4 regions of the Streptomyces gobiensis genome follow, and region 1 is predicted to be linked to each of the others. Evidence: riboswitches for the same ligand, from Rfam matches in the RefSeq annotation. Region 1 holds a riboswitch; each other region holds the start of a gene.

Evidence for each region. A riboswitch is a leader RNA that binds a small molecule or an ion and turns the genes downstream of it on or off. The one in region 1 is predicted to bind cobalamin.
Region 2: another riboswitch for cobalamin. It lies ahead of test1122_RS12170 (ABC transporter substrate-binding protein); the one in region 1 lies ahead of test1122_RS07540 (CbtB-domain containing protein).
Region 3: another riboswitch for cobalamin. It lies ahead of test1122_RS18695 (ribonucleoside-diphosphate reductase subunit alpha); the one in region 1 lies ahead of test1122_RS07540 (CbtB-domain containing protein).
Region 4: another riboswitch for cobalamin. It lies ahead of test1122_RS02335 (cobalamin biosynthesis protein); the one in region 1 lies ahead of test1122_RS07540 (CbtB-domain containing protein).

The regions. Positions count from the first base shown of each region.
Region 1 is NZ_CP086120.1:1,627,102-1,633,092, forward strand. Features, by position in the region: gene glxA (radical copper oxidase GlxA) at 1-272, shown strand, start outside; gene test1122_RS07525 (hypothetical protein) at 352-1,026, shown strand; gene test1122_RS07530 (class F sortase) at 1,033-1,701, shown strand; gene test1122_RS07535 (CbtA family protein) at 1,679-2,470, opposite strand; gene test1122_RS07540 (CbtB-domain containing protein) at 2,488-2,712, opposite strand; cobalamin riboswitch at 2,747-2,909, opposite strand; gene test1122_RS07545 (glycoside hydrolase family 6 protein) at 2,956-4,026, shown strand; gene test1122_RS07550 (VanW family protein) at 4,185-5,957, opposite strand.
Region 2 is NZ_CP086120.1:2,628,540-2,634,530, reverse strand. Features, by position in the region: gene test1122_RS12185 (ABC transporter ATP-binding protein) at 1-279, opposite strand, end outside; gene test1122_RS12180 (ABC transporter permease) at 272-1,123, opposite strand; gene test1122_RS12175 (ABC transporter permease) at 1,123-2,109, opposite strand; gene test1122_RS12170 (ABC transporter substrate-binding protein) at 2,106-3,782, opposite strand; cobalamin riboswitch at 3,766-3,934, opposite strand; gene test1122_RS12165 (AfsR/SARP family transcriptional regulator) at 5,192-5,991, shown strand, end outside.
Region 3 is NZ_CP086120.1:3,986,246-3,992,236, forward strand. Features, by position in the region: gene test1122_RS18685 (site-2 protease family protein) at 1-547, opposite strand, end outside; gene test1122_RS18690 (ribonucleotide-diphosphate reductase subunit beta) at 636-1,661, opposite strand; gene test1122_RS18695 (ribonucleoside-diphosphate reductase subunit alpha) at 1,889-4,216, opposite strand; cobalamin riboswitch at 4,342-4,467, opposite strand; gene test1122_RS18700 (GNAT family N-acetyltransferase) at 4,522-5,028, opposite strand; gene test1122_RS18705 (CstA-like transporter-associated (seleno)protein) at 5,301-5,489, opposite strand; gene test1122_RS18710 (carbon starvation CstA family protein) at 5,486-5,991, opposite strand, start outside.
Region 4 is NZ_CP086120.1:474,252-480,242, reverse strand. Features, by position in the region: gene test1122_RS02340 (cobyric acid synthase) at 1-1,395, opposite strand, end outside; gene test1122_RS02335 (cobalamin biosynthesis protein) at 1,392-2,309, opposite strand; cobalamin riboswitch at 2,431-2,561, opposite strand; gene test1122_RS02330 (hypothetical protein) at 2,756-2,968, opposite strand; gene test1122_RS02325 (inorganic phosphate transporter) at 3,002-4,264, opposite strand; gene test1122_RS02320 (class II aldolase/adducin family protein) at 4,464-5,126, shown strand; gene test1122_RS02315 (alpha/beta hydrolase) at 5,186-5,991, shown strand, end outside.

The DNA of each region.
Region 1 (5,991 bases):
AGGCCGAGTTCCAGTCCAAGGACGCCGACCAGATCCAGGAGGTCCGGCTGATCCGGCCGAGCTCCTTCACTCATGTGACCAACGTCGAACAGCGTTCCATCGCCCTGGAGTTCGAGCAGACCGCGGAGGGTGTCGAGGTGACCCTTCCGGAGGATCCGACACTGGTGCCGCCGGGGTACTACATGGTCAATGTCCTCGATGCGGAGGGCACGCCATCGGAGGCGGTCTGGGTGCACGTCCCCGTGGCAGCCCCCGGGGAAGTGCGAAGCTGACCCGATTGGTGGAGTTCCGGATGCGGGGCGGGCTCACCGGGGGGATCTTCGGGAGTACCGAGCCCGGAGGTTTCCACCCATGCGCATCGCACGCCCCGCCACGGTCACACTCCGTACATCGCTGATTGCCCTCGCCATCTGTGCCGCGGGAGCCGCTCCCGCGGCCGCCGACCCGGACGGTACAGCCGGGTCGGTCATCGTGACCCCGCCTCAGGTCCGTCCGGGAGGAGAGGTCAATATCCGGGTCGACTCCTGCGACGGCGACAAAGGGATCGCGCGGTCCAGGGCATTTGTGTCCGCCATCGCGCTGAAGGCCACCGCGGATGACGCGCTCACCGCCGACGCGAGCGTACGTGCCTCGGCGCAGCCCGGCGCATACCGGATCACGGTTGACTGCTACGACAAGACGGGAAACCTCAAGAAGGCCATCGCGGAGGGCCGGTTCTCCGTCGTCGGCGGCAAGGGGCCCCACCCGTTCCGGCCTCCCCGGCCCAGCGAGCCCACTGGGCACAGTGGGTACGGCGAGCACAGTGGGCGCGGCGAGCACAGTGGGCGCGGCGAGCACGGCGAGCACACTGTGCACAGCGCACCGGTCGCCCCCGTACGTGCCGGTGGCGGCGGCACCGCGGGAGAGAGCAGCGCCGGAGTGCCGCACTCGCTCGCCCTCGGGCTGAGCGGTGCCGCCGCGCTGGGCATCGCGGGCGCCGCGCTGCTGCGCCGACGTACCGTGGCGCGGCACGGCGGCGACAGCTGACCGGCGATGTCCGAGGAGGAGCGTTCCACCGGCGGCGGCAGGCTGCTGACCGGGGTGGCCTGGGCCGTACTGCTGCTCGGACTGTGGCTCTGGGGCAAGGATCTGACGGATGGCGACTTCGGCGTTCCGGTGCTCGGTGATGTGTCCCGGGCCGGCGGTCTGGTGGACGGGCGCCCGCTGCCCGCCGCACATGAACCGCTGAGCGGCGAGTCGAAGCCGCAGCGCATTGAGATCGAACGGCTGGGCGTGGCAGCCCCGGTGGTCGAACGTGGCCTGGACCGGGATGGTGCGATCGATCCGCCACCGCTCAGTGCGGCGGACACCGTTGGCTGGTACGCGGACGGCCCGGTGCCGGGTGCGGAAGGCGCGTCGTTGCTGGTCGGTCATGTCGACACGGAGAGCGAGAAGGCCGTCTTCTATGGGCTGAGCACCATGAAGCCGGGCACGGTGGTGAAGGTGACGCGGGCCGATGGCACGGTGGCCGAGTTCACGGTGGAGGAAGTCGACGTCGTTCAGCGTGGTGACTTCGACGCGAAGAAGGTGTACGGCGCACGGTCGAAGGGCCGGGCTGAGCTGCGCATCATCACCTGCGGTGGCACCTTCGACCGCGCGGAGCGCGCGTACACGGCCAATGTGGTGGTCTCTGCCTACCTCACTGGCTCTCAGCGGGAGTAAGCGCCTCCCGCGTGCGCTCGCTGGCCGCCGCGCGCAGACCCAGGGCACCGAATGCCGCCCCCAGAGCGCCCCACAGCAGGGCGTGTGAGGCCAGGGAGAGCACCCGGAAGTCCCAGAGGAGCGGCGCCGGGACCGGCACCGGGTCGGGGTTGCCCGGCAGGAGGAAGAGCACCCCCAGAATGGCGATGACCGTGCCGGCCACCGTCAGTTGCCGTACCGGCGCCGGACGGTCGGTGAGTCGCCGGTGGAGCTGCCAGGCGAGCAGCATGCCCAGGACGCCGATCACCAGCGCCGCCACCCAGAGGGCTTGGCGTTCGGAGACCGTGCCGCCGTCACCGACCCCCGGAGGGTTCGCCGGGTAGCGCAGGCCCGGCAGGAGGGAGAGGGCGAGGAAGCCCGCGCCCGCCAGGGTGAGGGCACGTGGCCAGGGCCGGTCCTCGGGGTTCGCCCGGTGGATCAGCGCATAGGCGACCGCGAAGAAGACCCCGAGGGCGAGGCCGACGACCACCGCGGTGACGAGCAGTCCGAAGTGCTGTGTGCCGCGTGAGAACAGCTCTTCGGCCTCATGCGTATGGGCGGAAGGCGTATGGGCGGAGTGCGCATGGGCGGACGCGGTCTGCCGCTCTTCCTCAAGCCGGATCGCCCGGTCCATCAACGGCTCCGCCAGGAGCAGCGAGAACAGCCCGGCGGCCAGGCCTGCCAGACCGCCCGCGAGCAGCCCCCGCCGGAGCAGGGGCAGCACGGGGTAGGGAGTTGTCGAATCAGACATGGTGCGGACGGCCCCGATCAGTGGCAGGGGGCACCGAAGAGGTGCCGTCCATCGTGGGAGAACTCGTGCAGATACTCGCCGGTCGCGGCGATGACATGGCCGTTGTCCATAAAGACGGCGTAGAGCGCGATCAGCGCGATGATGACCGCGGCGCCCGCGATCAGCCAGTCACGGGTACGAATCGTCGCGCTAGCAGCCGTGTCGGGTGCGACAGTGGTCGGTGAACCGGTGTGCAGGGACATCCGCGGTGCCTCCTCCTGGGGTTTCCACGCCCCAACGGTGGGAGAGCGACAGGTCAGTTCCTGACTTCCGCATGGGAGGCCCATGCGGTCACAGTGGCGGGACCGTCCCGGAGTTGCACCGGGTTCCTGAACACCATCGCCTCTTTATCCAAATGTGTCTGATGGAGAGTCCCAGGACCCGTCTGACCTGTCAATGTGCCACGATGGGGGCGACCGGTTTGCACCGTATCCAAAGGGGAGTGGATGTACGGCACCGACGCCGGCCGCAGGCACCGAGCAGTTCGCAGGCACCGAGCAGTTCGCACCGGCCTGACCGTGGGTGGGGCAGTGGTGGGTGCGATGGCCCTCCTCACCGCCTGCTTCTCGTCATCGGGGAAGAGTGGAGACGTGAAGAATCCGGACGAGGGGAAGCCGTCCCAGGCGGGCAAGCCCTTCTGGGTGAACCCTGATGGCAGCGCCGCCCGGGCTCTGGACAAGCTCCGCAAGGAGAACAAGGCCGAAGAGGCGGCGCTGATCGAGAAGATCGCCAGCCAGCCCGTCGGGGAGTGGATCGGGACGGACGATCCCGAGGGAGAGACGCGCCACATCACCAAGGCCGCCGCGAAGGCGAATACGAGCGCGCTGCTGGTGCTCTACAACATCCCGCACCGCGACTGCGGGCAGTATTCACAGGGCGGCGCGCCAGATGGCAACACCTACCGGGACTGGCTCAACAAGGTTGTCAACGGCATCGGGGACCGTAAGGCCTCGGTGATCGTGGAGCCGGACGCACTACCGCACATACTGGATCCCGGCTGTGTGCCCCGCGCTCTCCATGATGAGCAGTACGCCCTGATCAAGGAAGCGGTGGAAAAGCTCAAGGGGCTCCCGAACACCAAGGTGTATGTGGACGCGGGCAATCCGCACTGGATTCGGGACGCGGGCGCCCTGGTCGGGCCGCTGAAGCGGGCCGGAATCGAGCGCGCCGACGGCTTCTCGCTCAATGTCTCCAACTACCAGACGACCAAGGAGAACATCGCATACGGCAAGAAGCTGTCCGCGATGGTTGGCGGCAAACACTTCGTCATCGACACCAGCCGCAACGGCAATGGCCCCATAGAGGGCGAGGGGGCCGAGGAGGACGCCGAGGCCTGGTGCAACCCGCCGGGCCGGGCGCTGGGCGAGCCCCCGACCACGGACACCGGTGAGGAGCTGGTCGACGCCTATCTGTGGATCAAGCGGCCCGGGGAGTCGGACGGCACCTGCAAGGGCGGCCCCAAGGCGGGCGAGTGGTACCACACGTACGCCCTGGAGCTGGCCCGCAACAGCCGCTAGGGGGTGACTGGTGGATCTCCGTGGAGGGAGGAGCGGCGTCTGGTGCGTGCGATCGCAAGGCGGAGGAGGAAGCCAACCTGGTTGGTTGGCGACCGACGACAACGCAGCGAGCGTGCGTGCCAGGCGTCGCGACGCCGCGGAGATCCACCAGACACCCCCTAGGGCTCCTCGTCGTGCCGTGGCGAGCTGTGGTCAACCGGTTGTTCGTCAGTTTCTGAGTCGCAGGTGACCTTGTCCCGGGGCACATACCGGGTCTTGAAGGTCTCTCGTTTGACTTCCTTGCCACCGGACCGGAAGACGCGGTCAACCTTGACGTCGAAGCCATCGAGCGGAGTCTGCGGCTGACAGTTCTCCTTGGCTCCCGGGCGGCTTCCCGGCTCTTTCACCTTGGTGCGAGGGCCTTTGACCGCTTTGACCGAGTCGTATTTCTTGGTGCCGAGAAAGGTGACGGTGACGGAGCTGTCCGTAGCACTGGCCTGGATATAGATGGCGTTACCCGAGTCGTTGAGGAACCTCAGGTCGAGACTGCCCCAGGCCACCGTTGCTTCCCGCCCTTCCGGGTAGCGTTCGATGTAGAACGAATGAGCCCCGTACTCCACCGGTTTGACGCCGGCGAAGAACACGGCGTTGAAGATGGTGGTGGCGACAGCGGAGACGCCACCGCCCGTAGCCTTGGCGTACTTGTCGTCGTAGATGATGGTGCCGTCCACGAAACCGTTGGCCTTGGTCCGCTCCCCCACGGTGCGGTTGAAGCTCCAGGTCTCGTCGGGCAGCACGAGCGACCCGTTGATCAGTTCCGCGGCACGGCCGATGTTCGTGGTGCGGTATGCGGCGGGCTCGAAGTTGACCGTGAAGGTGGACAGCTTCTCCTTGATCCCCAGTCCGCCGATGGTGTCGCGGGTGAGCTTCGGCTGCACCTTCTCGGTGGCCACCGCCGCGGTGCGGGCCGACCCGGACTTGGTCAGCAGAGGCAGTACAGCTTGCTTGATGCCCCTGGCCGTGACCTCCTGCCCGGGTTCGCCGTCCGAGGCCACCACCACCCGTTTACCGTCCAGGCCCAGTTTCGCCTCGACCGCCTCGTCGGTGGCCCGCTCCAGGGGGCGGGCCACCGCCGGATCGCCCCGGAGCCCCTCGCCGTTGAGCCGGGGCGTCAGCCGGTTCGTCTTGTCCGGTTTCATCGTGAGGTGTTCACCGACCGTCACGGGGCTGATCTCGACCTGCCGGCTGCCTATGGTGAGCGTGACCGGCGCCGACATGGCGGGCGTGGCGAACTCCCTCATGGCGCGGGACACCTCTGCCGCATCGACACGGGGTTCGGTCCGCTGAACCGGCAGCCGGACCGGGTCAGCCCCCTGGCCGGGAACAGCGGAGCTCAGGACCGCGAGGGCGCGGCCCACCCGCAGCGATTGCCCGGTGACCGGCTGTACGGGCACCGGCTTGCCCTTGTCGAAGGTGATCGCGCCGTCCCGGGCTTTCCGGTCGTACTTCTTCGCCGTCCTGGCCAGCACCGCACGGGCCTTCGCCTCGTCCACGCTGATCACCGGCTCGACATCGCGGTCCCCGGTGGTGAACAAGCCGCCGATCACAGTCAGCGGGCCGGTCCCCGCTCGCATGGCACGGGCAACGGTCTCCTCGCTGTCCAGGGAGAGACCGGCCACCCGTGCGTCGATGGTGTCGGTACGTTCGCCGATGCGCACCTTCACCGGCGACGACCAGGCCTCGCCTAGCTGCTTGTCCAGTTTCTCCTGGGCCTGCGCGCGGTCCAGGCCCCCGATGTCCACGCCGTGCACCCGGGTACCCACGGGGACGTCGTCACCGGACGCCAGCAGGCCCACCAGATACAGCCCGCCGAAACCGAGACCTGCCGCCCCCGCTATGAGCACGGCGGGGTGTATTCGACGACGATCAGCCAGCGTGGTGTCGGCGGGCATGCCGAGGCGCGGGAAGCGATGCACTGGATCTCCT
Region 2 (5,991 bases), 1.0 Mb from region 1:
CGGCACGTACGCGACCAGATCGCCTCGGAGCCGGCGCCGCTGGGCCTCGGTGCCGCGCAGCATGGCGGCCCCGGCGACCGTGACCTGCCCGCCGGTGACGCGGGTACCGGGAGGGGAGGCACCGAGCAGGGCGAGCGCGAGGGTGGTCTTGCCGGAGCCGGACTCACCGACAACGCCGAGCAGTTCGCCCGGGAAGACGGTGAGGCCGACGCCGTCGAGCACCGCCCCTGCGGGCGCTTCGACGCGCAGCCCGCTGACCTCGGCGAGAACGTCAGGCATGGCGGCTCCTGGTGTGTACGAGGGCGTCAGCGGTGACGTTGATCCCGATGGCCAGGACGGCGATGCACCCGGCGGGCGCCAGCACCGCCCAGGGCTGCAGCATCAGGCCCGAGCGGTTCTCCGCGATCATCAGCGCCCAGTCGGCGAGCGGTGGCTGCAGGCCGAGGCCGAGAAAGTTCGCGGTGCCGACCAGGCCGATCACCGCCGTGGCCCGTACGCCGACATCGGCCAGCAGGGGGGTCACGATGTGGGGCAGCACCTCACGCCGGGCGATCGTGACCCGGCGTTCCCCGCGCGCGACGGCCGCCTCCACCCAGCCGCGTACCGACACCTCCCAGGCCGCTGCCCGCACAACGCGCGCGACGCTGGGGATGTTGGCCACGGTGGCGGCGACGATCACGACCAGCGTGCCGCGTCCCGTCCCCGTGGCCAACACGGCGAGCACCAGGAACGGCGGCAGCGCGAGCAGCACATCCAGCGGGCGGATCAGCACCGCGTCCAGCACGCCCCGGCCCAGCGCGGCGATCAGCCCCAGGCCGCCACCGATCAGATACGCCAGGCTCAGCGCCGCCGCCGACAGCAGCAGCATGCTCGTGCCGCCGGTCAGCACCCGGCTGAGCACATCCCGCCCGAGGTGGTCCGTCCCCAGCCACATACCGGCCTGTGGCGCGGCGTACGCGGCGCCCACCGGCTCGGTACCGCCGTACGGGGCCAGCAGCGGCCCCACTACGGCGACTGCCAGCACCGTGCAGGTCGCCAGCGCGCCGATGACGCCCGCCGGACCAAGACTGCGCGGAGTCCGCTGTCTTCGCAGAGACCGCAGACTTCGCAGGGCCGACCGCATCAGTGCCCACTGGTCCGCAGCTTCGGCACCAGGACGATCGCCAGCAGGTCCGCAGCCGTGTAGACGAGAATGCCGCATGCCGCCATCGTCGCGGCCAACGCCTGTACGACGGGCACATCCCGGCTGGCGACCGCCGCGACCAGTTCATGGCTGATGCCGGGGTAGGCGAAGACCTGCTCCACGACGACCACTCCGCCGATCAGCCAGGAGACGCTGCCGGCCAGCAGCTGCAGCGCGGGGGTGACCGCGTTCGGTATCACGTACCGCCACACCAGGCGCCGTTCGGGGATGCCGTGCAGCCTGGCCATGCGCACATACTCGGCCCGCACCACCTCGCCGGTACGGGCGCGGACCATCCGGACCGACTGCCCCGCCATCACCGTGAGCAGGCTGGCCACCGGCAGGACGAGGGTCTCCGGGCGGGCGAGCGGGCTGGTGCCGTCCGGTATCAGGGACACCGGCGGCAGCAGCCGCAGACCGAGGGCGAACACCGCGATCAGGCCGGTCGCCGCAACGAACTCGGGCAGCGACTGCAGCCCGATCGCCACCGCCGAGGTGACGCGGTCCGCGAACCGGCCCTGCTGCAGGCCCGACCACACCCCGAGCCCGATCGCGACCGGCACCAGCAGCGCCGCCGCCAGCCCGGCCAGCAGCAGCGTGTTGCCCAGCCGCTGGCCGACGATGTCGGTCACCGGGCGGCCGCTGACCAGGGAGCGCCCCAGGTCGCCGTCGACGGTCCCGGCCAGCCAGTCGACGTACCGCAGGGCCCAGGGCCGGTCCAGGCCCAGCTCCGCGCGCAGCGCGGCGATCTGCTCCGGCGTACCGCCCGCCCCGCCCGCCGACCGGGACAGAATCACCTCGGCCGCGTCACCCGGGAGCAGCTCCGTCCCGGCGAACACCAGCACCGTGGCGGCGCCCGTCACCCCTGCCGCGGCCAGCAGCCGCCGCCCGCACGCGGTGAGCAACGGGTGCGCATGGCAGGTCACGCGCCGCCGATCCAGACATCGCGGTAGCTGCCCCAGCCGTCGGAAGCCGGCGGGGCGCCGCGGACGCCGCCGACCTTGTGCTGTGCGCCGTCGATCCACTGCATGAACGAGTGGATGATGTGCCCGCCGTCCTGCCAGAGCTCCTGCTGCAGATCGGCGTAGCGCCGCTCCCGCAGGCCGGGGTCCATGGTGGCGCGCGCGGCGAAGAACCGCTTGTCCCAGTCCGGACGGCGCCAGCCGGTCTCATTCCGGTCCGAGGTGGACAGCATCGTCTGTCCGTAGAACCAGTCGAGCGCGTAGTTGCCCCAGCCGCCCTGCGCGAAGGGCTTCTTGGCCCACACCTGCGACCAGTACGAGTCGGCCGGTGACTTGTCCAGCTTGATGGCGATCCCCGCACGCCTGGCCTGCTCGGCGTAGAGGGTCGCGGCCTCCAGCATGCCGGGGGAGACATCTGAGGTGTGGAGGGTGACGGTCAGCCCCTCCTGACCCGCCTTGCGCAGCAGCGACTTCGCCTTGTCCGGATCGTAGCCGCGCTGCGGCAGGTCGTCGTGGTACAGCGGAGCACCCAACCCGTACAGGTCGTTGCCCACTTCGGCGTAGCCGGAGTACACCGTGTCCACGATCTCCTGGCGGTCCACCGCCAGCTTCAGGGCCTCGCGCACATCCGGATCGCTGAACGGCTTCCGGTCGACCATCATGTTGAAGCTCTGCATACGGCCGACCGGCGACGTCACGACCTGGACCCGGCCCGCCCGCTCCTGCGCCGCGGCCTGCGCCCAGGCCAGCTCGTGCGCGACATCGGCGTCGCCGCCGAGCAGCGCGTTGAGCCGGGTGTCGGGCTTGGTGATGAAGATGATCTCCAGCTCGTCGAGGTAGGGGCGACCGCTCTCCCAGTAGGAGTCGTTCCGGGTCAGCCGCACCCGGTCCCCCGGGCTCCACCGGCCGAACCGGAACGGCCCGGTGCCGACCGGCGGATGGTCGTTGTCGAACGCGGTCGTGCCGTCCTGGATGACGTAGACGTACCAGCCCGCGAGCAGCGACGGCAGGTCGGCGATGGGCTGGCGCATCGGGACCGCCACGGTACGCCGGTCCACCTTGCGCAGCCCCTCGGCATCCACCATCGCGAGGTCCTTGGCACCCGTGAAGGAGGACTTGGGGTCGAGCAGATACCTGATGGAGTACATCAGGTCGTCGGCCGACAGCGGCTTGCCGTCGTGCCACTCGACGCCGTCCCGGAGCCTGATGGTCCACCGCGAGCCGTCGGAGTTCGGTTCGATGGACTCCGCAAGCCGGTTGGTGACCGTGAGATCGTCGTCGTACGCGCACAGCTTGTCGAAGAGGTTCTTCATCACGATGCCCGCGCCCCACGATCCGGCGACGAAGGGGTGCAGCGTGTCATCGCTGGAGCTGGCCCCCGAGACCACCGCACGCAGCCGGCCCCCGCGCCGGGGCTCCCCCGCGCCGGTGGGCGAGGTCTGCCCGGAGGCGCACGCGGTCAGGCCACCGCCGAGGGCGAGACCGGACGAGGCGACCGCCAGCCCACGCAGAAACGCGCGCCGGTTGACCTGATGTGCGGGGGAACGTACAGAACTGGGCAGCGCAAGGCGCGCCCGGGCAGGACCGACCATGGTGGACCCGTCTCCATCCTCGTGGAACCACTGGGCTTGCACCACGGCCGGTCTCCTGGCTTCCAGCTCACCGCTCCCCCACGCCTTCCCACGCCCTCGGGCGCAGTGGCACAGATGCAGGGGAGCTCCCTGGTCACAGTGGCGGGACCGCACCGGATCCACACCGGTTTCCCGTAACCGCGGCACGGACAACATAGCCAGCCCAGCCGGTCCATGGGGAGTGTCACTGCTCACCAGCCCCCAGCGGCGCCGGTCAGAGCGGGACAAGCCGGACCCGGCAACCGAAGCGCCACGGGGGCTTGCGCCACCACACCAGCGCCCGCGACATCGCCGTATCGACACCGGACTTGGGGACCGTTTCGACCAGCAACACGCTCCGAGACTTCCCAATGGCCACCGCCCTCGATACTCGGACACCCAGGCCCTATCGTTGCAGGTCAGGAGTCACTCCTCGCGTTTCCGACCACTTATCGGACATCTTCTGGCGACGAAGGCCGAGCTAGGCGCCGATTATTCCCAGGGCACCCGCAGCACCGCTCGCGAAGCGAGTTCGCTGAGGTTCGCACGGGTCCCCGGGCGGCAACTGCAACCACGGCACGACGAGGTCCCCAGCCGCTGAGCTGTCGGGGCTCTTGCTCAGCCCGGTAAGGCTGGGTGGAGGATGCGAAATTCGAAACTCGTGGGGGGTTGCCCCCCACACTTTCCAACTGTTCGACAGGGCGTCCTGAGGTGATCAAGGTTGTCCTGATCTGCGGCGGAGTCGGTGGTCTCCTGGCTTCCGGACGGTGCTGGGCGTGCCTGAATGAGACAAGAACTGAGACCATGTGGTCGATTGCTGCTCGCTTATACGCCCTTGACGACGATGGCGTGCTTGTGGCCGTGCAGTGTGACGTCGGTCAGCAGGTGAAGGGCTGCGCGGGCCTCGTCCTTGCCGATGTCGGCAACCCGGACGCGGGAGATCACCCAGCCCCAGCGCGCTGTTCGGTGGTCCTGCTGTCGTATGCCTCGATGAATGTCGTAGGGGAGGTCATTACCTCGGTTACTCCGCGGGTGCGAGGCCGAGCCGGGGATCATCTTGTAGGTCGCCGCGCACCACGAGAGCGAGTGCCTCGCAGTCGAGCACGAAGACGTGCGGAGGCCTGGCACTGCCGCCGCGCTTTTTCACGCGGCCTTTCCCGAACAGCCGGACCCAGCCTTATCGCTCGGTCCAGGCATGCCTCCACCTGGTGCAGGATGAAGGGCATCGGCTCTAGTCTCGCTGTTCAGAGGTGCCTTCCGTCTCGCCGATCACCTGCCGGAGTAATCGCCTCGTGAGAGGCACGGGGCTAGGATCTGTGAACCGAGGGGGAAGGAAGTCCGCACCGACGCCCGCACGGTGTCCGACGGAACGGGGCAGGGGCCGATGACCACGGGCCCTCGCCTGGGGCCAGGCAGCAAAGAGGGGGGATGCGCGGGTGGGTTCTGAGCAAGGTCTTCGTTTTCACGTCCTTGGGGCGGTGGAGGGCTGGGCCGGGGACGCGCGGTTGCGCCTCGGCGGCGTGATCCAGGAACGCATACTCGTCACCCTGCTGCTGGAGTACGGCAGGTTAGTCCCGGTCGCGCGGCTCGTCGAAGCGGCCTGGGACGAGCTGCCGCCGTTGAGTGCCGAGCACCAGGTGCGCAAGGCGATTTCAGACCTGCGCCGACGTATACCGGGCGGCGCAGGGGTCATCGTCACCGATGGCCCCGGCTACCGCGCTGAGTCGGCGGAATTCGGACTGGATCTGAGTGAGTTCGCCCGGGGGCTGCGCTTGGCGCGGGAAGCCGTCGCGGAGGAGCGCCGGTCCGACGCCGTCGTCGCGTTGCGCGAAGCGCTGGCGCTGTGGCGAGGCCCGGTCATGGTCGGCCGGGGCGGCAGGGTGATCGAGGCGGCCGCGATCGTATGGGAGGAGCGACGACTGGCCGCCAGCGAGCAGTGCTTCGAGCTGCGCCTCGCGCTGGGAGAGGCAGGTGAGCTAGTAGGTGATCTGCGAGCGCTTGTGTCGCAGCATCCGCTGCGGGAGGCCCCGCGCGGGCACCTGATGCTGGCCCTCTATCGAGCGGGCCGAGGAGTCGAGGCACTGGAGGAGTACGGTGCGGTGCGTGCTCTTCTCGCGGAGGAGCTGGGTATCGACCCGGGCGCCCGGCTTGCCGGGTTGCACGAGGCCATATTGCGGGAGGACCCGGATCTCGCCCCGCCGCACCGGCCCGCCAGCGCCGGGCCGGACGGTTCGCC
Region 3 (5,991 bases), 2.4 Mb from region 1:
GCCGGTCGCCCGTACGCCACCACAGAAACGCCCGCAGCAGTCGGCCGCCGTCCAGCGGCGCGGCCGGGAGGGAGTTGAACAGCGCCAGCAGGATATTGATCCCCGCCAGCCAGGCCACCGCCTCGGTCGCCAGCGTGACCCCCGTCAGCCCGGCCAGCAGCCAGGCGAAGCCCGCGAAGATCACCCCCAAGGCCAGGCTGACCAGCGGTCCCACCCCGGCGATCCGCAGCTCAGCACGTGGATTCGGCGCCTCCTGCCCCATCCGGGCGACCCCACCGAAGAGCCACAGGACGATCCCCTCCACCGGGACGCCATAACCCCGCGCCACCACGGCGTGGGCCAGCTCATGGGCGAGAAGCGATCCGAAGAACACCACGGCGGTGACCAGCCCCACGGCGATGTACAGCGGCCAGGGGTGTCCGGGGTGGGCGGCTGGCAGCCGCCCACCGGCGAGCCCGAGGGCGATCACCGTGAAGATGAACAGCACGGACCAGTTGACCCCGATCCGTATCCCGGCGATATGACCCAGGGCGAATGACTCACGCATGCCGCACGCTGTACCCGCTGCTCAGCGCCCTACACCGGGAGGAGACACCGGGACGGGACACCGGGACGGGACACCGGACAAGCGGTGCTCAGAACTCGTCGTCGAAGGAGACCGAGCCCTCGACCGCCATCTGGTAGGCGGAGGCGCGGCGCTCAAAGAAATTGGTCAGCTCCTGGACGTTCTGCAGCTCCATGAAGGAGAAGGGGTTCTCCGAGCCGTACACCGGGGCCAGTCCGAGCCGGGTCAGCCGCTGATCGGCGACGCACTGCAGATACTCGCGCATCGACTCGGTGTTCATCCCCGGCAGCCCATCGCCGCACAGATCGCGGGCGAACTGCAGCTCGGCCTCCACGGCCTCCTGGAGCATGGCCGTGACCTCCTTGCCCAGGGCATCGTCGAAAAGATCGGGCTCTTCCTGACGGACGGTGTCGACCACATGGAAGGCGAAATCCATATGGCAGCTCTCATCCCGGAACACCCAGTTGGTGCCGGTAGCGAGGCCATGCAGCAGGCCGCGCGAGCGGAACCAGTAGACGTAAGCGAAGGCGCCGTAGAAGAACAGTCCCTCAATGCAGGCAGCGAAGCAGATCAGATTGAGCAGGAAACGACGGCGGTCCGCTCTTGACTCCAGCCGGTCGATGTTCTCGACCGAGTCCATCCACTTGAAGCAGAACTGTGCCTTCTCCCGGATGGACGGGATGTTCTCCACCGCTGCGAACGCCTCGGTGCGCTCATCCGGGTCGGGGAGATAGGTGTCCAGCAGGGTCAGATAGAACTGAACATGCACCGCCTCCTCAAAGAGCTGCCGCGACAGATACAGCCGTGCTTCGGGGGAGTTGATGTGCTTGTACAGGGTCAGCACCAGGTTGTTCGCCACGATGGAGTCGCCGGTCGCGAAGAAGGCCACCAGGCGGCCGATCATGTGCTGCTCGCCCGGCGAGAGCTTGGCGAGGTCGGTGACATCCGAGTGGAGGTCGACCTCCTCCACGGTCCAGGTGTTCTTGATCGCGTCCCGGTACCGGTCATAGAAGTCCGGATACCGCATGGGCCGCAGAGTCAGCTCAAAACCGGGATCGAGGAGGTTCTTGGTACGGGGTTCAGAAGCGGTAGTCATCAGGATCTCTCGTGAGTATGTGATTCGGTGGGGGGCTAGCGCCCCCAGACCCCCGAAGTGTTGTGGGCACTCGGGCCGCCCGAGGGGCGGCACGGGTGGGCACAACACCCGCCCACCGGCCCGCACCGGCAAACCCCGGGGGGCCCGGGGCGAAGCCCGCCACGCGGCGGAGCCGCATATCGGTACAGCCGGGAAGGGGCGGGGCTGGGGAAAGGAACCCGCCGTTGCTACTGGCAGGACTCGCAGGACTCCGGGTTCTCCAACGAGCAGGCATCAGCCTGCCGCACAGAAACCGCACTGCTACGCGCCGACTGCGCAATCCGAGTAGCCGGCCGCGACCGCAGGTAATACGTGGTCTTGATACCCCGCTTCCACGCATACGCGTACATCGAACTGAGCTTGCCAATCGTCGGCGCCGCCATAAACAGGTTCAGTGACTGGCTCTGGTCGAGATAGGGAGTCCGGGCCGCCGCCATATCGATCAGCGCCCGCTGCGGGACCTCCCACGCGGTGCGGTACAGCGCCCGCACCTCCTCCGGAACGCCGGGCAGCTCCTGTACCGAGCCATTGGCCTCGCGCAGCCCCTCCCGGGTCCGCTCGTGCCAGAGCCCCAGCCGCTTCAAGTCCTCCACCAGATAGGCGTTGACCTGCAGAAACTCCCCGCTGAGCGTCTCGCGCTTAAAGAGGTTGGAGACCTGCGGCTCGATGCACTCATAGACACCCGCGATCGACGCGATGGTCGCGGTCGGCGCGATGGCCAGCAGCAGCGAGTTGCGCATACCGGTCTTGGCGATACGGGCCCGCAGGGCCGCCCAGCGCTCGGGCCAGCTGGGCTGAGCGTCACCGTAGTGGTCGGGGTGCAGCACACCGTGCGCCGTCCGGGTGGACTCCCAGGCCGGATGCGGGCCGTGCCGCTCGGCGAGATCCGCGGAGGCCTCGTAGGCCGCGAGCATGATCCGCTCGGAGATCCGGGTGGACAGCGCCCTGGCCTCCGGTGAGTCAAAGGGCAGCCGCAGCCGGAAGAAGACATCCTGCAGCCCCATCAGGCCCAGACCGACCGGGCGCCAGCGGGAGTTGGAGCCGCTGGCCTGCTCGGTCGGGTAGAAGTTGATGTCCACCACCCGGTCGAGGAAGGTCACGGCCGTACGGACCGTGGCGTCCAGCCGCTCCCAGTCCATGTCCCCATCCGGGCCCAGATGCGCGGCGAGGTTGATCGAGCCCAGATTGCACACCGCCGTCTCGCCATCGTCCGTCACCTCCAGGATCTCGGTGCAGAGATTCGAGGAGTGGACCACATGGCCCGGCTCGGCGGTCTGGTTCGCGGTGCGGTTGGCGGCGTCCTTGAAGGTCATCCAGCCATTGCCGGTCTGCGCCAGGGTGCGCATCATCCGGGCGTACAGCTGGCGCGCCGGGATGGACTTGATGGCCAGCCCCGCGGCCTCCGCCTTCCGGTACGCCGCGTCGAAGTCATCGCCCCACAGATCCACCAGCTCCGGCACATCCACCGGCGAGAACAGCGACCAGTCAGCATCCGCCTCGACGCGGCGCATGAACTCATCCGGGATCCAGTGCGCGATATTGAGGTTGTGGGTGCGGCGGGCCTCCTCCCCGGTGTTGTCCCGCAGCTCCAGGAACTCCTCGATGTCCGCGTGCCAGGTCTCCAGATAGACACAGGCCGCGCCCTTGCGACGGCCGCCCTGATTGACCGCGGCGACCGAGGAGTCGAGGGTGCGCAGGAACGGGACGATGCCATTGGAGTGGCCGTTCGTCCCGCGGATCAGCGACCCTCGGGCCCGGATCCGTGAGTACGACAGGCCGATACCACCGGCGTGCTTCGACAGCCGGGCGACCTGGTGGTAGCGCTCATAGATGGAATCCAGCTCATCCAGCGGCGAGTCCAGCAGATAGCAGGACGACATCTGCGGGTGGCGGGTGCCGGAGTTGAAGAGGGTGGGGGAGGAGGGCAGGTAGGCCAGCGTGCTGGTGAGCCGGTACAGCTCGGCGACGTCGGCCAGTGCTCGCTCGCTGTCGTCCTCGGCGAGCCCGCAGGCCACCCGCAGCAGGAAGTGCTGTGGGGTCTCGATGACCTGGCGGGTCATCGGATGCCGCAGCAGATAGCGGGAGTGGACGGTACGCAGTCCGAAGTAGCCGAAGCGGTCATCGGCGCCCTCGGCCAGGGCCCGCTCGACCAGCGCGTCCAGCGCCGCCGCATGGGTCCGTACGAACTCGGCCGTACGGTCCGCGATCAGCCCTTCGTGGTGGCCCACCGCCACCGACGCCGAGAAGGACACCGCGCCCTGGCCGGCGGCCTCATCCCGGATGGCGAGGGTCAGCAGCCGCGCGGCGAGCCGTGAGTACTGCGGCTCATCGCCGATCAGCCCGGCGGCGGCCTCGGTGGCCAGCGACCGCAACTCCGCTTCGTCCGACCCGGCGTTGCGGCCGCGCAGCGCGGCGGCCGCCACCTTGCCCGGGTCGGTGGCGGGCAGATCGGCAGTGAGATCGGTCAGGGTGCGCAACAGCACCGCTGATACGGGCTCCGCGGGTGCGATGGTCACGGGACGGGCTCTCCCTCGCTCGGCAGGGGCCACGAGGCTGGTGCGCGGCGGGGCGCGTACGGGCGTGCCGCAAGCAGAGCGGAGCACACCACGCAGCGTCCACCGGCCCAACCCGCGAGGCCCGGACGTATTCGATACCGTCGGCAGGTCTTCGGACTCGCGAAGGCGCATGGAAGCACCCATCGCATACCGTTGCGGGACAGTTCCGGATTCGCACCGGATTCCCCTGCGGCGACAGCGAGGACGAGCATACATCTAGTGGCGCGTGGGTCATGCACCCCCATATGTTGTGTCCGGTATACGCGTTAGGTTGACAAGTCCAGCTCGAACGTCCACAGCCTGAATCCCGGCAGCGGCTCCCAGTCCCGCTCCGGGGTACGGACAAACCCCAGCCGCCCGTACAGCCGGTGGGCCGCGTGCATGCCCTGCTGGCTGGAGAGCACCAGCCGGGTCAGCCCGAGCCCCCGCGCCCGGCTGACGCATGCCCGCACCAGGGCCTCCCCGGCCCCCCGGCCGCGCCCCTCGGGCCGTACCGCCAGCATCCGGAACTCACCTTCGCCGGGCCGGGCGATATCGGCGTACTCCCCGCCCTCAGCGACGAAGGCGACCGTACCCAGCAGCTCGTCGCTGCGGCTGTCCGCGGCCACCAGCACCTCGGCGTGCTCCGACCGCCGCCGCGTGTCGCGCAGTTCGGCGAGATAGGGGTCGGCTTCCCCGAAGTCGAGCAGGCCGTCACCCAGATACGCTTCGGCGGTCAGCTCCCCAATCTCATCCAGCTCCTCGGAGCGGGCCACTCTGATCACGATATCCATGCGCCCAGTGTGAACGAGGGTGCGTTCCCCACCCCCCGCTCCTTCCCGAAACTGGGGGCTCCGCCCCCGGCCCCCAAGTGTTGTGGGCACTCGCAGCCCCGCGAGGGGCTGTGGGTGGGCACAACCCGGCCACCGGCCCGCACCCGGCGAACCCCGGGGCCCGGGGGCGTGAGCCCCGGTTACGGGAAGGGGCGGGATACGGGGACACCCACCCACGGCACCCCGGGAACGCAGCCCCCACGGGGCCGAGCCAGGGGACCCCCGGCGGCCACTCAGCAGCAGCGGAACCCCTCCCGGGGATCCCCGTCGCGGCGGTCCATGCGGCGCCGCTCAAATTCCCCCCGGCTCACCACCACCGCCCCGGGACGCTCCCGCCGCACCCGCTCCGCATACCGCTCATACGCGGTCTCGCCGGTGAACTCACGCACGTACCACCACAGTCGCCCGATACTCAGCGTCACGGCCGGATCTCCTCCCGCTCCTCCGGGACACCGCCGCCGGGTCCCAGGCCCGCGGCCTCCAGCTCGGCCTTCTCCTCCCTGGTCGGGAAGAGCCCGGCCGGGGCGATCAGCTTGGACTCCTCATACGGCGCCTCATTGAGCTCGATGCCCTCAGGGCTCCGTACCGCCTTGACGCACACCCGCACCGCGTCAGCGATGACCACCACGATCAGCAGCGCGAACACCGCCGACAGCGTCCCCTGGACCGTGGTATTCGTAACGATCGTCTGCAGATCCGCCAGCTCCTGGCCGCTGAACTGGCCCGAGTCGATCTTCTCCTGGGCCTGCGCCCGCTGGCTGAAGAACCCGACGCGCGGGTCGCCGGAGAACACCTTCTGCCAGCTCGCGGTCAGCGTGACCGTGGCGTCCCAGGCCAGCGGGACCGCCGTGATCCAGGCCCACTTGAGCCGTCCGGACTTGATCAGAAGGACCGTACACACCGTCAGGGCAACTGCGGCCAGCA
Region 4 (5,991 bases), 1.2 Mb from region 1:
CTCCTCGCGCAGCGCGGCGAAAGATGTGTCCGGCGCGGGCACGAAGGCGCGGCCGGTGTCTGCGGCTACCCGGCGCAGAAAGGCACGGCGGAACACGTCGCTCTCCAGCGAGCCATGCCAGTGCGTGCCCCATACGGCCCCGACCCGGCAGCCGTCCAAGAAGGGTTCTCCACCGGTGACGTCGGCGACACCATGGTGGATCTCGTATCCCTCGACCCGGGCGCCCAGCGCCGCACCGACCGGCCTGGCCAGCGTCTTCTCCGGGTGGAAGCGCACCCGCACCGGCAGCAGACCGAGCCCGTCCACGGTCCCGGCCCGGGACTCGATCTCGTCCTCGATCCGTTCCCCCAGCAGTTGGAAACCGCCGCAGATGCCCAGCACGGGCCGGCCTTCCGCCGCGCGGCGCAGGAGGGCGCGCGCCAGCCCGCGTTCACGCAGCCACCGCAGCGCCTTGACGGTGCCCCGGGTGCCCGGTATGACCACCAGGTCGGCGTCGGCCAGCTCTTCCGGCCGGTCGCTGAAGCGGACGATCACACCCGGCTCCGCGGCCAGGGCGTCGACATCCGTGAAGTTCGACATCAGCGGCACCGGCAGCACCGATACCCGCAGCACATCCGCGCCATGCGGCGGCGCGGTGCTGCTCTCCCGCACGGTCCCGCGCAGCGAGACGCGCAGCCCGTCCTCCTCGTCGATGCCGAGGCCATGCTGGAACGGCAGCACCCCCACCGTGGGCCGCCCGGTGAGCTGGCGCAGCATCTCCAGGCCAGGCTCCAGCAGCGTCACATCGCCACGGAACTTATTGACGACATAGCCCGCGACCAGCTCCTGGTCCTTGGCGGACAGCAGTGCGGTCGTACCGAAGAAGGAGGCGAAGACGCCGCCCCGGTCGATGTCCCCGACGACCACCACGGGGATACGGGCCGCCCGCGCGATACCCATATTGACGATGTCGCCGCGCCGCAGATTGATCTCGGCCGGACTCCCGGCTCCCTCGCAGATCACCGCGTCGTGGGTGCGCCGCAGCTCGGCCAGACAGTCCGTCACCGTGCCGAGCAGCCGCTCCTGCCGCCCCGCCGCGTGGTAGCCACGCGCGCTCAGCTCGCCGACCGGCTTCCCCAGCAGTACGACCTGGCTGGTGCGGTCCCCGCCGGGCTTGAGCAGTACGGGATTCATCAGCGCGCTCGGCTCGGTCCGGGCGGCGGCCGCCTGCATGGCCTGCGCCCGCCCGATCTCAGCACCCTCACGGGTGACAAAGGAGTTGAGTGACATGTTCTGCGCCTTGAAGGGCGCGACGTTGATGCCCTTACGCGCCAGCCACCGGCAGATGCCCGCTGTGACCACACTTTTGCCCGCGTCGGAGGTCGTTCCCGCCACGAGGAGCCCGCCGCCCGTCATGTCCGCTCCTTCACATAACCGGCCGCGCAGCACACGGCCAGAGCCAGTGCGCTGACATGGCGGGAGAGCCGGACAGCCCGCTCGATATCGGCTGCTTCGACCGCTCTGCCGGGAGCGTTGAGCACCGGGCGGTGTTCGACGCGTCCGCCATAGGAGAGGGTGCCGCCCAGCCGTACCCCCAGCGCGCCCGCGAACGCGGCCTCCACCGGCCCGGCGTTGGGGCTGGGGTGCAGGCCCGCGTCCTGCCGCCAGGCACGCAGCGCGCCGCGCCGGTCCGGGCCGAGGAGCGCCGCCAGCGTGGCGGTGAGCCGGGAGCCCGGCCACCCGGCGACATCGTCCAGCCGGGCGGCGGCCCAGCCGAACCGGCGGTAGCGGGCGGACTTATGGCCGACCATGGCATCGAGGGTGTTGACTGCCCGGAACGCGGCCATTCCCGGCACGCCCCCGAGGGCGCCCCAGACGAGTGCGCCGACGACCGCGTCCGAGGTGTTCTCGGCGACCGACTCCACTACGGCCCGGGCGATTCCGTCCGCGTCCAGCGCCTGTGGGTCCCGCCCGCACAGTCCCGGGAGCAGCTTCCGGGCCCGCTCGATGTCCCCGTCGGCCAGCGCGTCCCGAACGGCCCACGCCTCGCGAGCGAGTGACGTACCCCCCAGCACGGCCCACGTCACCCCAGCGGTAAGGACCTTGGAGCGGCGGGGGAATAGCCGCGTCAGCGCCGCCGCGCCGGCGGCTGCGCCCCCAACGCACAGCACAGCGTGCAGCGCGCCCGCGGCGCGGTGATCGCGCCACAGCCGGCGCTCCACCGTGGTGGCAATGTGCCCGAAAGCGGCGACAGGGTGGGCACGGCGCGGGTCCCCCGCGAGCACATCGCAGAGATAACCCAGCGCGGCGCCGGTCGCTGAGAAACGCATCGCGTCGTCAGCCGGCCGTCGTACCTCGTACGGTCAACAGGTCAGGGGGCGGAGAAATGCCAGGCATGGCGGTATGTCCTCACTCAGGGTCCTCGCCCTGGCTCGACGTGACCGGCGGTGAGAGTCTCCTGGCTCCCGGATCGGCACATCCCCCGGTCTTCCAGCCTCCGTGCGGGACCGTGACTTCTTCGGGTGGGGGTGTGCTCCCCGGTGACAGTGGCGGGACCGCGCCGGATTCGCACCGGCTTCCTCTCCTGCCGCCGTTTGGCAACGGGCAGTCCACCATGCCCGGACAGAGCCGTCAACTCACCCCTGACCTGCGACAGGAGAGTGTGAGCAGACACACGAAAGGGGGTACGGGCGGTGCCCGTACCCCCTCGGGGAACGCCGGTGCCGACTGTGCCAGTTGTGCCAGCTGTGCAGTTGTGCAGCTGTGCTCGGCTGACTCAGGTCGCGATGATGTAGATGCCGTATGCCACGGCCATCGCGCACAGGGCGTAGCAGATGTACGCGCCGGTCCGGGCGAGCGCGGTCGAGCCGCCGTCCGCCTTGCGGGCGGAGGAGCCGACGATGCCGAGCGTGAAGACACCCACCAGGGCCACGGTCGCCACGAGGCTGACGCCGAAGACCTGGCCGAGGGCGGCCCAGTCAATGTTCATCGTGGTGGTTCCTTCTGGATTACGGTGCCTGGCTTATGGGGTGACGCTGGCAGCGGGCTGTTCGGGCTGCTCAGCGTTCTGCTGCTCGGCGTTCTGCTGCTCGGCGGGCATGGTGCCTGCCGGGGGCGGGGCGACGGCCTGGACGGCGGCGGTGACGACACCCTGGGGCTCCGTGCGTATGTCACTGATGGGCGCCACATCGTTGACGTTGGTGTGGTCGACCGGCTGGCGACGGGAGGCGAACCAGATGGTGGTGCAGCTGGCCACCAGGAGGAAGGTGACCGTGCCGACTCCCCAGGCGCCCTGACTGGCCAGGACCGCCGAGATCGCGGCGATCAGCGCGGCGGCGGGCAGGGTCAGCCCCCAGCCGACGAACATCCGGGTCGCGGTGGACCAGCGGACGATTCCGCCCCTGCGGCCCAGCCCGGAGCCCATGACCGCGCCGGAGCAGACATGCGTGGTGGAGAGCGAGAAGCCGATGTGGGACGAGGCCAGGATGGTGGCCGCGGCACTGGTCTGGGCGGCGAAGCCCTGCGGCGGCTGGATGTCGGTGAGGCCCTTGCCCATGGTGCGGATGATGCGCCAGCCACCGAGGTAGGTGCCGAGCGCGATGGCGAGACCGGCTGAGGCGATGACCCAGGTCGGCGGATCGGAGCTCGGGGCGAGCGCGCCACCGGTGATCAGCGCGAGGGTGATCACACCCATGGTCTTCTGCGCGTCGTTGGTGCCGTGGGCCAGGGAGACCAGGGCGGCCGAGGTAATCTGCCCCGCCCGGTAGCCCTTGGCGGTCTGCTGCTGATCGGCCCTGCGCGCCAGCCGGTAGGTCAGCCGGGTCGCGAACATCGCGGCGATACCGGCGACGAGGGGGGCGGCCAGTGCCGGAATCAGCACCTTCATGACGACGACATCGCCGTTGACGGCGCGGAATCCGGCCGAGGCGACGGTCGCGCCGATCAGACCACCCATCAGGGCGTGTGAAGAACTGGAGGGCAGACCGGCGAGCCAGGTCAGCAGATTCCAGGTGATCGCGCCCACCAGACCAGCGAAGATCACTTCCGGTCGGATACCGGCGCCCTCGTCAACGATTCCGGAGGAGATGGTCTTGGCGACCTCGACGGAGACAAAGGCGCCGACGAGGTTGAGTGCCGCGGACATCGCCACCGCGGCCTTGGGCTTCATCGCCCCGGTGGAGATGGTGGTGGCCATGGCGTTGGCCGTGTCGTGGAAGCCGTTCGTAAAGTCGAACACCAAGGCGGTGACGATCACGATCCCGATGAGAAGCGTGATGTGTTCCATTCACCCGGCAATCAGTTTGGCGGTCAGTGGGCCCGGCGAATGTAGAGACATTTGGTGAACGGAAAGTGAACTGGGCCGGGCTTTGGGGTTTCCCAGGCGGCGTCCCGGCCTCACCCTTCCGCCGACTGGCCGCTGAAAGACCGTTGGAGAGATCCTGGTCACTCAGCGCGCGCTACAGTCCCCGTCGGAGGTGCGGCATATGCGGCAGGACTGGCAGGCATGGCAAGGCCATTGGCGCGAGCTGGTGACCACGGCCCGGCGGACCGTGGCGGACGGGCTGGTCGTCGGCACCTCGGGCAATGTCTCGGTGCGGGTGGGCGACACCGTACTGGTCACTCCCAGCGGCGTCCCCTATGACCGGCTCGGCCCCAATGAGCTGTGCGCCGTCGACCTCGACGGGCGGCGGACAGCCGGTGACCTCAGCCCGACCAGTGAGCTGCCCCTGCACCTCTCGATCTACCGGGGTACGGACGCCACCGCCGTGGTGCACACCCACGCCGTGCACGCGACCGCCGTCTCCACGCTCGTCGACGAGCTCCCGGCCATCCATTACATGACCGCCGCCCTGGGCGGGCCGGTACGGGTGGCGCCGTATGCCACGTACGGCAGCGATGAGCTGGCCGCGCACACCCTGATGGCGCTACGTGAGCGCACCGGCTGCCTGCTGCGTAACCATGGCACGATCACGTACGGGCGCAGCCTTGACCAGGCCTACGACCGCACCGCCCAGCTGGAGTGGATGTGCAGGGTCTGGCTCGCCGCCAGCTCCGTACCCGGACGTACCCCGACCGTGCTGTCGCCCGAGGAACTGGCCCGGGTCGCCGACCGGCTGCGCGGATACGGGCAGCGGTCGCTCAGCTGAGTCACCCGGCCACCGCGGCCCACTGGCCGCGGCGGCGCGGCGGACCGACACTGGACAGGATGCGAAGGGGTACCGCGGCGGCCGTCGCCGCCACCACCGTGCTGGGTGCCACCGTGGCCGCCGTGGCGGCGGGGCGGTACGCAGCCGACGCCGCGCTGCGGCCCTCCGCCGACCGCCGTGCCCCGGCCGGGTTCGACGGCCCCGAGCTGACCGTGCACTCCATCGCTTCCGGACGGATCGCACTCACCCGGACGCTGGCCTCCCGCCTGCCCGGCGTCTACGGGCTGACCGGCCGCGGCTGCCATGCCGTGGTGGGGGAGGTGCTCGACGGCGAGCACCATGCTGCCACCGCTGCCACCGCCGATACCGTCGTACGGAGACTGGTACGGATCACCCATGGCGAACTCGCCCCCGGCACCCGGGTGCGGCTGACCCCACAGGTGTACATCGGCAACCCCCGCGACGCCCTCGACCTCAGCTGCGCGGAAGTCGAAGTGCCCAGTGAACTCGGCCCGCTGCCCGCCTGGCTTGTGCCCGGCTCCCGCGACACCTGGGTAATCACCGTGCACGGTCTCGGCACCACCCGGGAACAGCCGCTGGTCATACTCCCCTTTCTGTACCGGCACCAGCTCCCGACGCTCGATATCGCCTACCGGGGAGACGCTGGAGCGCCCCGTGCCCCCGATGGCGTCGGGCATCTGGGCGACTCCGAATGGCGTGATCTCGATGCGGCGATGCGCTACGCCATCGGTTCCGGGGCCCAGCGGATCGTTCTGCATGGCTGGTCCACCGGCGCCTCCATGGCCCTGCACGCCGCCGCCCGTTCCGCGCGGCGCGGACATATCGCCGGACTGGTGCTCGACTC